2 regions of the Collinsella sp. AF11-11 genome follow, and region 2 is predicted to be linked to the other one. Evidence: riboswitches for the same ligand, from Rfam matches in the RefSeq annotation. Region 2 holds a riboswitch; the other holds the start of a gene.
What was found. A riboswitch is a leader RNA that binds a small molecule or an ion and turns the genes downstream of it on or off. The one in region 2 is predicted to bind thiamine pyrophosphate.
Positions count from the first base shown of each region.

Region 1: another riboswitch for thiamine pyrophosphate. It lies ahead of thiM (hydroxyethylthiazole kinase); the one in region 2 lies ahead of thiC (phosphomethylpyrimidine synthase ThiC).

Region 1 is NZ_QSAS01000002.1:186,626-192,293, reverse strand. It holds gene DWV58_RS02315 (5-methyltetrahydropteroyltriglutamate--homocysteine S-methyltransferase) at 1-503, opposite strand, end outside; gene DWV58_RS02310 (LysR family transcriptional regulator) at 659-1,555, opposite strand; gene DWV58_RS02305 (HAD-IIB family hydrolase) at 1,566-2,474, opposite strand; TPP riboswitch at 2,637-2,747, shown strand; gene thiM (hydroxyethylthiazole kinase) at 2,799-3,638, shown strand; gene DWV58_RS02295 (thiamine-binding protein) at 3,642-3,983, shown strand; gene DWV58_RS02290 (thiamine phosphate synthase) at 3,980-4,675, shown strand; gene DWV58_RS02285 (patatin family protein) at 4,777-5,646, opposite strand.
Region 2 is NZ_QSAS01000011.1:43,409-49,076, forward strand. It holds gene DWV58_RS07515 (SGNH/GDSL hydrolase family protein) at 1-244, shown strand, start outside; gene DWV58_RS07520 (pentapeptide repeat-containing protein) at 330-941, shown strand; gene thiD (bifunctional hydroxymethylpyrimidine kinase/phosphomethylpyrimidine kinase) at 997-1,827, opposite strand; gene thiC (phosphomethylpyrimidine synthase ThiC) at 2,008-3,342, opposite strand; TPP riboswitch at 3,334-3,450, opposite strand; gene DWV58_RS07535 (hypothetical protein) at 3,513-4,034, shown strand; gene DWV58_RS07540 (YaaA family protein) at 4,074-4,883, opposite strand; gene DWV58_RS07545 (aminopeptidase) at 4,987-5,668, opposite strand, start outside.

The sequences.
Region 1 (5,668 bases), on a different contig from region 2:
TTGTAGACGGCGTGCAGACTCTCCTGCTGGCCATCGCAGCGGTCGAGTGTGACTTCGGAGAACGTCTGGATCGGCGCCGGAATGGTCTGGCGCGCGACCTGGCCCTCTCCCTCGAGCGACTTGATAAATTTGAAGTGCTCGACGAACGGATGATTCTCGCCGCTAATGGGACCGGTTACCACGGCGGTGTCGGCGGTAGTCTCCTCATCGTGGAACATGTAGCCCGTGCGCGAGGCGCGGCGCTCAATGCCGTTGAGGCCCCACATAAAATCGAGGTGCCAGTAGCTGCGGCGGAACTCGCCATCGGTAATCACCTGCAGGCCGGCAGCCTTCTGCTTGGCCACTAAGTCGCGGATGGCCTCGTCCTCGACGGCCTTAAGGCCGGAAGCGTCGAGTTTACCCGCGACATAGGCGGCACGGGCGTCCTTTACAGCCTGCGGACGAAGAAAACTGCCGACGATATCGGCACGAAACGGCGCGTTCGGTTGAATCGAAGTGCTCATAGATATCTCCCTTTGCATTGGTTGCTTTACTGGGACAGAGTATGAGCGCTCATATGGACATCGTAAAATATATGTTTATAACAGTTTGATATAGATGCTTCCTATATCAGTTTGGACTGCCATAAAGAGATTTGACCCGTGCAGAACGCAGCAATCTAGATGTGCTGACGAATCGCTTCGATATAGGCCTGCCCGTAGCGCGTAAGTGTCGTGTTCTTGCGCGTGATGATGCCGATCTCCATGTACTCGTCTACATCGAGCGGAATGGAGATAATGCCGGGGCCGTTAAGTTCATGGCTGATCACGCCCGAACAAACCGTGTAACCGTTAAGGCCCATGGCCAGATTGAACAACGTCGCACGGTCGCGCACGCGGATATTCTTGCGACGCTCAAAGGTCGAGGTCAGTTCCTCGGAATAATAAAACGAGTTATAGCTGCCCTGCTCATAGGACAGGAACGGGTAGTCTTCCAGATCCTCGAGCGTCACGCTGGAGCGGTCCGCCAACGGATGGTCGGCGCAGACGAAGACATGCGGCGTGGCACAGAAGAGCCCTTCGAACACGAGCTCGTTGGCCGCCAGCATGCGCTCGATGACCTCGCGGTTGTGCTCGGACAGATATAGGATGCCCAGCTCGCTTTTCATGTGCGCGACATCCTCGATAATCTCGTGGGTCTGCTCCTCGCGTAGGGTAAAGTCGTAGCGCGCGGCATCGAACTCGCGGATTACATCGACAAACGCATTAACGGCAAAGGAATAATGCTGGCAGCTCACACTAAAGTGCGGCACCTGCTCGGACGTGCCTTTGTACTTGCCCTCGAGCAGGTCGGCCTGGTCGAGTACCTGGCGCGCATAGCCCAAGAAGGTCTCGCCCTCCTCGGACACAATGACGCCCTTGTTGGTGCGCTCAAAGATGTGCACACCCATCTCGTTTTCGAGATCGCGGATCGACGCGGTAATCGAAGGCTGCGACACAAAGAGCCGGCGCGAGGCCTCGGTGATGCTGCCGCATTCGGCAACTTTAACGACATATCTGAGCTGCTGGAGCTTCATGATGGCCTCCCTAGACGTCCGCGATACCCGAACCCGCCGCATCTGCCTGACGCATAAACGACGGCATCTCCCCCGTCGCGGCGCAGGCGGCAATCTGATGCAGCGCTGCGGCAACCGCATCGTCTGCCGCAGCGCCGATATGCCAGCGTGCGGCAACCGTGACGGCCTCGTTGGCATTGGCGACCGCAACGGAGTTGGGAACGGCATCGATCATGGGCAGGTCGTTATCGGAATCGCCAAATACGGCCACCTCGTCGGGCGTTAGGCCCAAAGCGCGCGCCAGCTCCAGCGCAGCGCAGCCCTTGTCCCAACCAGCCGGAAGGATGTCGAACAGGCGCACACGGTTGTTGGGAAACACAAGCGAGAGCTCCGGCACCTCGGCGGCAACGCGCTCGCGTAGCTCCGCGAGCTCCTCACGCGAACGGGCGCTCCAGATATTCGCCTTGAACACCGGCGCATCATCGACGACAGGGCGGCACGGGGCCTCTTCGCCCTTGAGCCACGCATTGCCGCCCGATTCCATAGCGCGACGCACACGCTCGGCATCACGTGTCACGCAATAGGCATCGTTATCCCAAAAGTCATCACCTAAGCTGTAGACCTTCAGATAGGTATCGTCGGTTTCTTCTTCCAGATAGGCGGCTAAACGCATTAGTGCGTCGCTATCGGTCGCACGCGAGGCGACCGCCTCGCCGTCGACAAACATGACCTGGCCGTTACAGAATGCGCCGGTCGAATAGCACTCGGAACGATTTTTAAACATCCAGCCCATCGCAGACGGCTGACGACCCGAAACCGGACCAAAGTGCAGACCCGCCGCCTGCATGGCATGAATGCCCTCGATGGCATAGTCGCTGGCGCCGTCATGCCCGGCCGGAATCAGCGTATCGTCCATATCGGTCAGCACAAGTTTGATCATAAGGCCCCCTCGGTCATTCTTTATCCCGTCTATTGTACCGACCTGCCAAAAAGGGACAGGTTTATTTTGGCAGGTTTTATCTGGGGAAACGCAAAGCCCCAGTTGTTACCTGCCAAAATAAACCTGTCCCTTTTTGGCAGGTGCGCTAGTATAGGGTCAACAGATTCGATGCGGGAGTGCCGGCGGTGCAAACCACAAGGCTGAGAGGGCATGGGGCCCAATCCTTTGAACCTGTCAGTTAATGCTGGCGTAGGGAGCATGCCGCCTTTTTAGGGGCGCTGTCTATGCACAGCGCCCCTTTTCTATGCCAAGGAGGCATGTGCAGTGATCGATTCGAAACAGCTTAAGCAAAATGTGGTCAAGGCCGTGGGGGAGATTCGCGCCACCAATCCGATGGCAGGCTCCATCACCAACACGGTGACGATTGACTTTGTCGCCAACGCACAGCTCGCCGTGGGCGGATCGGCCGCCATGGTCTATCTGCCCGACGAGGGCGAGGCACTCGTTGCCGGCGGCGGCGCCATCTATCTCAATATGGGTACGCTCTTCCCCATCTACGAGCAGACGATTCCCCGCACGGCCAAGGCGGCACACGACGCCGGCAAGCCCTGGGTGCTCGATCCGGTGGGCCTGGGCATCGGCAGCCTGCGCACCCAGCTGGTAGGCGAACTCAAGCAGTACAAGCCCGCCATCGTGCGCGGCAACGCCTCCGAGATCATCGCACTCGCCGGCCTGTGGGGCCTTGAGGGCGAGGCGGCCGACCTGAGCCGCGTACGCGGTGTCGATACCACCGACACGGTAGACGCTGCCCGCGATGCCGCCGTGGCGCTCGCCCGCTACACCGGCGGCGCCGTTGTGGTCTCGGGCGAAGTCGACCTGATTACCGACGGCACAACCGTGGCCAAGTCCCACGGCGGCAGCCCGCTCATGTCCAAGATCACCGGTTGCGGCTGCTCGCAGGGCGGCGTGCTGGCCGTGTATGCCTGCGCCGCCGATCCGTTTACGGCAGCCGTCTGCGGTGCCGCCGTCTACAACGTTGCCGGCACGCGTGCCGCCGCTGTCGCCGATGCCCCGGCAAGCTTTAAGGTCACCTTTATCGACGAGCTCTACCGCGCGACCGCCCAGGACATTGCCGATAACCGACTCGAGCTCGAGGAGGCATAAGCCATGTCCGAGCCCGCAACCGATGCCGGCATGAACACACTCGTCGCCGTAGCCATCGCCCCGTGCGGCACCGGCGACGAGCTGTCCGCCGAGGTCGCCGAGGTCGTGCGCGTCATTCGCGAGAGCGGCCTTCCCAACCGCACCACCTCGATGTTCACCGAGATCGAGGGTGACTGGGACGAAGTCATGCAGGTCGTGCGCGACGCAACCTTTGTGTTGGCGAGCAAGGGCATCCGCACCGAAGTCGTGCTCAAGGCCGATATTCGACCCGGATTTACCGACACCATGACTGGCAAGCTCGAGCGCATGGAAGCGCAGATCAAAAAGCAGGAGGAAGCACAGTGAGCATCCGCGACAACCTTGATATCTCGGCCTATCTGGTACTCGGCCCCGAAAACACCCTCGGACGCCCCGTGGGCGATGTGGTGGCCCAGGCGCTCGACGCCGGCTTTACCTGCATTCAGGTGCGTTCCAAGGTGGCAAGCGCCCGCGAGATCATCGCACTGACGGGCGATGCCGCGCAGGCCATCGCTCAGGCCGGCAAAACCGGGCAGGTCGCGCTGCTGATCGACGACCGCCTTGACTGCGTACTTGCCGCACGCGAGCAGGGCATTGCCGTCGATGGCGTGCACGTAGGCCAGAGCGACATTCCCGTCGAGGTCTGCCGCAAGCTGCTGGGCCCCGATGCCATTGTGGGCCTTTCGGCCCGTTGCGAGGAGATGCTCGAGTACGTCAAGACCGCCGACATGAGCCTGGTCGACTACCTGGGCATCGGCCCGCTCCACGAGACCGAGACCAAGCGCGACTGCGGACGCGCGGCCGACGGCTCTATCATCACCAAGAGCTTTGAGGACCTTGCCGCACTCCACGCGGCAAGCCCCGTGCCCATCGTGGTGGGCGGCGGCGTTAAGACGGCCGACTTGCCGCAGCTTAAGGCCACCGGCGTCGACGGCTTCTTTGTGGTAAGCGCCGTCTGCAGCGCCGACGACCCCCATGCCGCAGCCAAGGAGCTTGTCGACACCTGGCAGCAGGCATAGGCATAGGCCGAACAGCTGATTCGCAGCCTCATATCTTCAGCAATGAAAAGCGCATCCCAGTTTGGGCCTCCATTCCGGGATGCGCTTTCCGTATGCGACCCTTACCCCGCCAGATACGCTTCCAACGCCGGCAAAGTCGCCTCTGCATCGTGGCGGCCAATCTGATAGATACGCTCAAGCTCATCGGGCTCGCGGCACAGCGACGGCACCTTTACCGATTCGCTCGGCCGCACCACAAAGACCTCGCCGGCAGCCTCGCGACGTGCCAGGTCATCAAGCGTGGCATTGTAGGCCTCATGCCGATGCTCAAGCGCCGCCACAAACTCCGGGTAGTGACGGAACACGCGCCGCAGCATGGGCATCACGCTGTTGGGCTGCTTCACAAAGCCCGCCGGCTGCGTGAGTACCACAATATTGCGGTCATACCCCTGCGCAAACAGCCAAGCACTGGGAATGGAATCGGCCACGCCGCCATCCAGATATTTATGCCCCTCAATGGCGACAGGACGCGTTGCCACGGGAATAGCAGACGACGCCCGAATCCACTCGATATCGCGCTCGTCGCCATACGGCAGATCGTGATAGACGGCCTTGCCCGTCTCGATATCGGTACACACGCACGTAAACCGCATGGGGCAGGCACGATATGTCTCCAGGTCGATGGGATCGCGCTCGATGGGCACCTCGTGATAGGCAAAATCTGCATTGAACATATCGCCGGTTCGCAGCCAGCTTGCTACACCCGCATAGCGCTTATCGGCGCAATAGGCCTTGTTGTAGCGAATGGCACGACCAATCTGGCGCGATTTAAAGTTGTAGCCAAACGCCGCGCCCGCCGAGACGCCCACCATATGGTCACAGGTCAGGCCGCACTCCATCCATACGTCGAGCACGCCCGCCGTATACATACCGCGGTAGCCGCCTCCCTCGAGCGCAAGCCCCGCCGTGGGCGTCGTATCTGGCTGTGCCATGCGACCATCTCCATCCCCGCAA
Region 2 (5,668 bases):
CATCAAGATCAAGCCGCAAATCGCCGATGTGTATATGACCGATTTTGACGAGCATTCCGTCGAGGCCTCGGAGCATTTTGCCGAGTACTACGCGCACGTAGCCGAGCAGCTTGGCTGCGACTTTTTGAATGCCGCCGACTTTGCCGAGCCGGGCGATATCGACTATCTGCATATGATGCCCGAAAGCCACGAGAGCTTGGGACATGCCGTGGCAGCCAAGCTCCAAGAGATGCTCGGTGAGTAGCGCAGCCCCAAACCACCACAAAGGGGACAGGCACTTTTGTGGTGGTTTTGCCCGGGTAAACGAGCGACTTGGCTGCCACATGGGCATGGATGAGCTCATTGACCTGTTTGCCGAGGGGGATGAGCTTGTCTCAAATACCGCTTTTGAGGAGCTGGAGCTCGCCTATGACGTGGCGAACGGTGCGACCTTTGACGGCATCGTGTTCCGCTCCTGCGTATTCGATGGCGTCGACTGGAGTGGTTCGACGTTTCGTGACGTCGTATTTCGCGGTTGTCGCTTTATCCGCTGCAATATGGAAGGCTGCTGGCTCAACCGATGCGACTTTGTTGATTGCTCGGCGCCGGGGCTCAACTTGGTCAAGGCGCGCCTGTCGAACGTTTCGTTTGCATCATGCGACCTGAGCTACGCGAACCTTTCGGAGGGACGCATTGGCCCCATCACGGCGTGCGATGTGCGCCTGACCGAGGCGGCGCTCCAGGGGGCCAAGTTGGGGCAGCTGCGCCTGGATAGCTGCGACCTGACGCGAGTTGATGTGTTCAAGACACCGCTATGTGGTGTTGATGTATCGCGCTGCACGTTTGAGGCCCCCGTTGTTTCGGGTGACTACCGTGAGTTGCGTGGCCTGACAGTCAATGCCGAACAAGCGCTCGCACTTTCGGGCTTGCTCGGCATCCAACTCGCAGACGATTGGCCGTAACAAGAAAAACCACCACAAAGGTGCCTGTCCCCTTTGTGGTGGTTTTGCTGCAGGGCTAGTAATTCCACATGTGGTTGACGGGGCCGGAACCTTTGCCCATGTCAAAGTCGGCGGCGAGGGCGCCCGTTAGGTAGGCCTTGCCGGCGTTGACGGCGTCGGCAAGATCCATGCCCTGGGCCAGCGCGCAGGCGATAGCGGACGAGAGCGTGCAGCCGGTGCCATGCGTGTTGCCGGTCTCGATGCGCTTGTGACGGAACCATGTGGTGAGCGGATCGCCCAGGTGGTTGCCCTCGTCATCGAGCGGCGCGGGCTCCGCCAGCACGTCGTTGGCCTCGTTGACAAGATGTCCGCCTTTAACCAAAGACGCGCATCCAAAGCGGCGGGTGAGGAGCATGGCGGCATTTTGCTGCGTGCGCTCGGAATCGACCTCGTAGTCGAGCAGTGCCATGGCCTCGGGGATATTGGGTGTGATGACGGTCGCCAACGGGAACAGGCGACGCGTGAGCGCCTCGGCCGCGTCCTCGGCAATGAGTCGAGCGCCCGAGGTGGCTACCATGACGGGGTCCACGACCACGTTCGTTGCGTTCCAGGCGCTCAAGCGGTCGGCGATGACTTCGATAATCTCGACAGAAGAAACCATGCCGATCTTGACGGCGCTCGGGCGGATGTCGTCAAAGACGGCGTCGATCTGCGCGGCGACGATATCTGGCGAGATATTCTGCACGGCGGTGATGCCCAGGGTGTTTTGCGCCGTGATGGCGGTTATGGCCGTCTCGGCATACAGACGGTGCGCCGTAATGGTCTTGATGTCGGCCTGAATGCCGGCGCCACCGCTGGAATCGGATCCTGCGATGGACAGGACGGCAGGTACCTTGCTGCGATCCATGTTCGCTCCCTTGTTCGGTCGGAATCAAATGGGTCTTTAAGCTAGCATTATAAAGATGCCCGGGCCGACTCTATGTCGAACCCGGGCGGGCGGTGCAATCTTTACGCAAATGCAAGAAAATGTTCACACGTCAACAACGGTCGACGTCGCGGTGCTTCCAAAAGCAATCGTGGCGACGAGTTAGTCCTCCATGCCGAGGTCGATCGTCGTGCCTTCGAACACCTTGTTGACAGTGCGAACGGCGCACATCTTGCCGCACATGGTGCAGGTGCCCTCGGTGGCGGCGGGGGATTCCTCGTAGCGCTTCTTGCCGGTGACCGGGTCGAGGGCGCACTTCCACATGGCGTCCCAGTCGAGCTTGCGGCGTGCCTGACCCATCCTGTCGTCCATGTCACGGGCGTGCGGTACCTTCTTGGCGATGTCGGCGGCGTGTGCGGCAATCTTGGTGGCCATGAGGCCATCGAGCACATCCTGAGCGTTGGGCAGGCACAGGTGCTCGGCCGGCGTCACGTAGCACAAAAAGTCGGCACCCGAGCTCGCGGAGATGGCGCCACCGATGGCGGCGGTGATGTGGTCGTAGCCCACGCCGATATCGGTCACCAGCGGCCCCAGCACATAGAACGGGGCGTTGTGGCACAGGCGCTTCTGCAGCTTCATGTTGGCGGCGATCTCGTCGAGCGCCATGTGACCCGGACCCTCGACCATGACCTGGACGCCGGCGGCCCAGGCGCGCTTGCACAGCTTGCCCAGCTCGATCATCTCGGCGGTCTCGGTTGCGTCGTTGGAGTCGTAGAGACAGCCCGGGCGGCAGGAGTCGCCGAGCGAAATCGTCACGTCGTACTCGTGGCAGATCTCGAGCACCTCGTCGTAGAACTCGTAGAAGGGGTTCTCGTTACCGGTGACCTCCATCCAACCAAACAGCAGCGAGCCGCCGCGGCTGACGATGTTCATGAGGCGGCCAGTCTCCTTAAAGGTCTTGATGACCGACTTGTTGATGCCGCAGTGGATGGTCATAAAGTCCACGCCGTCCTCGGCATGCGCGCGCACGACCTCGAGTAGATCGTCCTTGGTCAGCTTGACCAGCGGCTTTTCCATGTAGCCGATGGCATCGTACATGGGGACGGTGCCCACCATGAGCGGTGTCTCGTCGATGAGCTGCTGGCGGAACTGGCGCGTCTTGCCCGAGTTGGAGAGGTCCATAATGGCGTCGGCGCCAAAGTCCTCGGCGATCTTGACCTTCTTCCACTCCTCGGCGGCATCGGCCTTATCGCCCGAGATGCCCAGGTTGACGTTGACCTTGGTGGACAGGCCCTCACCGACGCCAAAGGCGCGCATGCCTTTTTTGATATGCACGATGTTGGCGGGGATGGCGATGCGGCCGTCGGCCACGCGCTCGCGGATGTACTCGGGGTCGCGATGCTCGCGCTCGGCAACCTCCTTCATCTGCGGCGTGATCTGCCCGGCGCGGGCGAAGTCGATTTGCGTGACGAGCTTGGGCTCGGTCTGTGTGCTCATTGGCACGGCTCCCTTCGTTGGCATTACCCATATCAGGTTTGCGGGTCAGGGCGGACGCGCCCAATCTCAGCCTGCCGTCTTGTCCTGCAAGCCCCCCGTTATGTCATGGGCTCAAGTATAGCCTGAATGGGTACGATTGGGCCAACGAGCGTGCCTGCGGGGAGGCGAACATGGAAGACAAGCATCTATATCGAGAGACGCAATGGGATGTATCGGCCGAGGAAAGCCGTGCGCACCATGGCCTTGTCGCGATTGGTTTTGCGGTGCTTGCCGTGCTGGTGATTGCCTTTTGTATTTGGACGTTTGGCGGTCGCGGCGGCGCTGGCTGGGAGTTCGAGGTTGATGATAGCCTACCGATTATGACGGTGAGGAGTACTGGCGGTAATGCCAATACGCTCGCCGTTCCGGGCGATTATTGGTACCCGCGCGATGAGTTTGTGCAGCTGCAGCTGAGTGGTGGGTCCATTCCAGGTGAAGAAATCGAACGCGTGACGTTTGATGCGGCGCTCAAAACGCTGACGGTGAAGCTCAAAAATCAAGGAGACGTGCCCACGACGATGGATATCGCGCTGACGGAATGGCGCCTGGAGCCCCCGTCGGGCGTCAAAGTGTCCGAGGTGGAGCACGTCAAGATTACCTATCAGGACGGCTCGACAAATGAAATTGCCAAAGCTGACGGCTTGGCGGAATAGACGCCGTGCCTAGGTAGCACATTCAAAGTAGCGGTGGTCCTACAAGGCCTGTTCGTTCAGGAAGACCAAAGTGTTTTTATTTGAAAGCTCGGGAAAGTGACGATAACCAACGTCGAACGCGGTGAGCCCGCTTACATCCTCGAGCTTGTTTTCTGCCATCCACCGCACCATGGAGCCGCGCGCCTTTTTGCTGGCGGTCGACCGTTGGATGGGCTTCCCGTTGCGGATACCCTCGCCAAAGAGGCATGTGACGGCCGTGGCGTCGCCCGCGAGGTGGGGCAGAACGGCTTTGGCATACTCTACGCTGGCGAGGTTGACGATCGTGGTGTTTGAGTCCGCCGGGGCGATAGCCCGCGCGAGCTTGTCGCTCCAAAACGCGTAGAGGTCTCGGGCATCGTCAACGGCGAGCTTCGCGCCCATCTCCAGCCGATACGGTTCGACGGCATGAAAGGGACGAACGCACCCGTAGAGGCCGGAGAGGATCCATAGATGGTCTTGTAGCCATGCGAGCTGCGCGGAATCCATCACCTCGGGCGCCATGCTCTGGTATTGAATGCCGTGGTAGGACATGACGGCAGGGGAGAGGTGACGGGCGAGTTCGGGATTGTCGAGATCGCCGTTTTTCAGGATGGGCCCGAACTCATGCAGGGTGTTGAGGCAAGGCCCCAGCAGTTTGTCACTCACGTTCCATAGCGCTTGCAGGCCGCCGCTGCCTTCATTTCGTTCGATATCTAGCAGTGCGCAGTGGAGGCGAGCCGTCTCGTGCGCAAAGGGTGGAATGCCCAGGACTTCAAAAGCATCTTGGGCCGCGCGCATCTGCTTGGCGGGCGAAATGACGACCTGCAGCATGGACTCTCCTCTGCCAAAAAGGAAGTTGCGGTGGAATACGGTCTGTTTTGGCCGTTTATGGGCCAGTTTAGTCTGTATTTCACCGCAACTGATGAAGGGTTGGTTACGCGCGCTCGATGAAGGCCTTGTAGCCGCGATAGGCCTCGTAGATATCGGCCTTGTTAGCGACCTCCCACAGGGCGTGCATGGACAGGACGGCAACGCCAGAGTCGATGACGTTCATGCCGTACTTAGCCATGATGTATGCGATGGTGCCGCCGCCGCCCGCGTTGACGCGACCGAGCTCGCAGGTCTGGAAGTCCACGCCGGCCTCGTCCATGATGTCGCGGATGAGGGCCACATACTCGGCGTCGGCGTCGTTAGAGCCGCCCTTGCCGCGGCTGCCCGTGTACTTGTTAAAGCACAGGCCGCGACCCATAAAGGCTGCGTTCTTGGTTTCGAACTTGCCGGCGTAGCCCGGGTCGAAGCCGGCGGACACGTCGGAGGAGAGCATGCGGCTGCGGGCGAGCGCGCGGCGCAGGGCCAGCGGGCTATCCTCGCCGGCGAGCGTCATGATCTCGGCGACGGTGTTCTCGAAGAAGCGGCTCGTCATGCCGGTGGCACCCACGGAACCGATCTCCTCCTTGTCGACGATGAGTGTGATGCTCGTGCGCTCGACGTCTGCCACGTTGATCTGAGCGAGCATGGAGGGGTAGGCGCAGACGCGGTCGTCGTGGCCATAGCCCAAGATCATGGAGCGGTCGAGACCCATGTCGCGGGCGGGGCCGGCGGGCACGACCTCGATC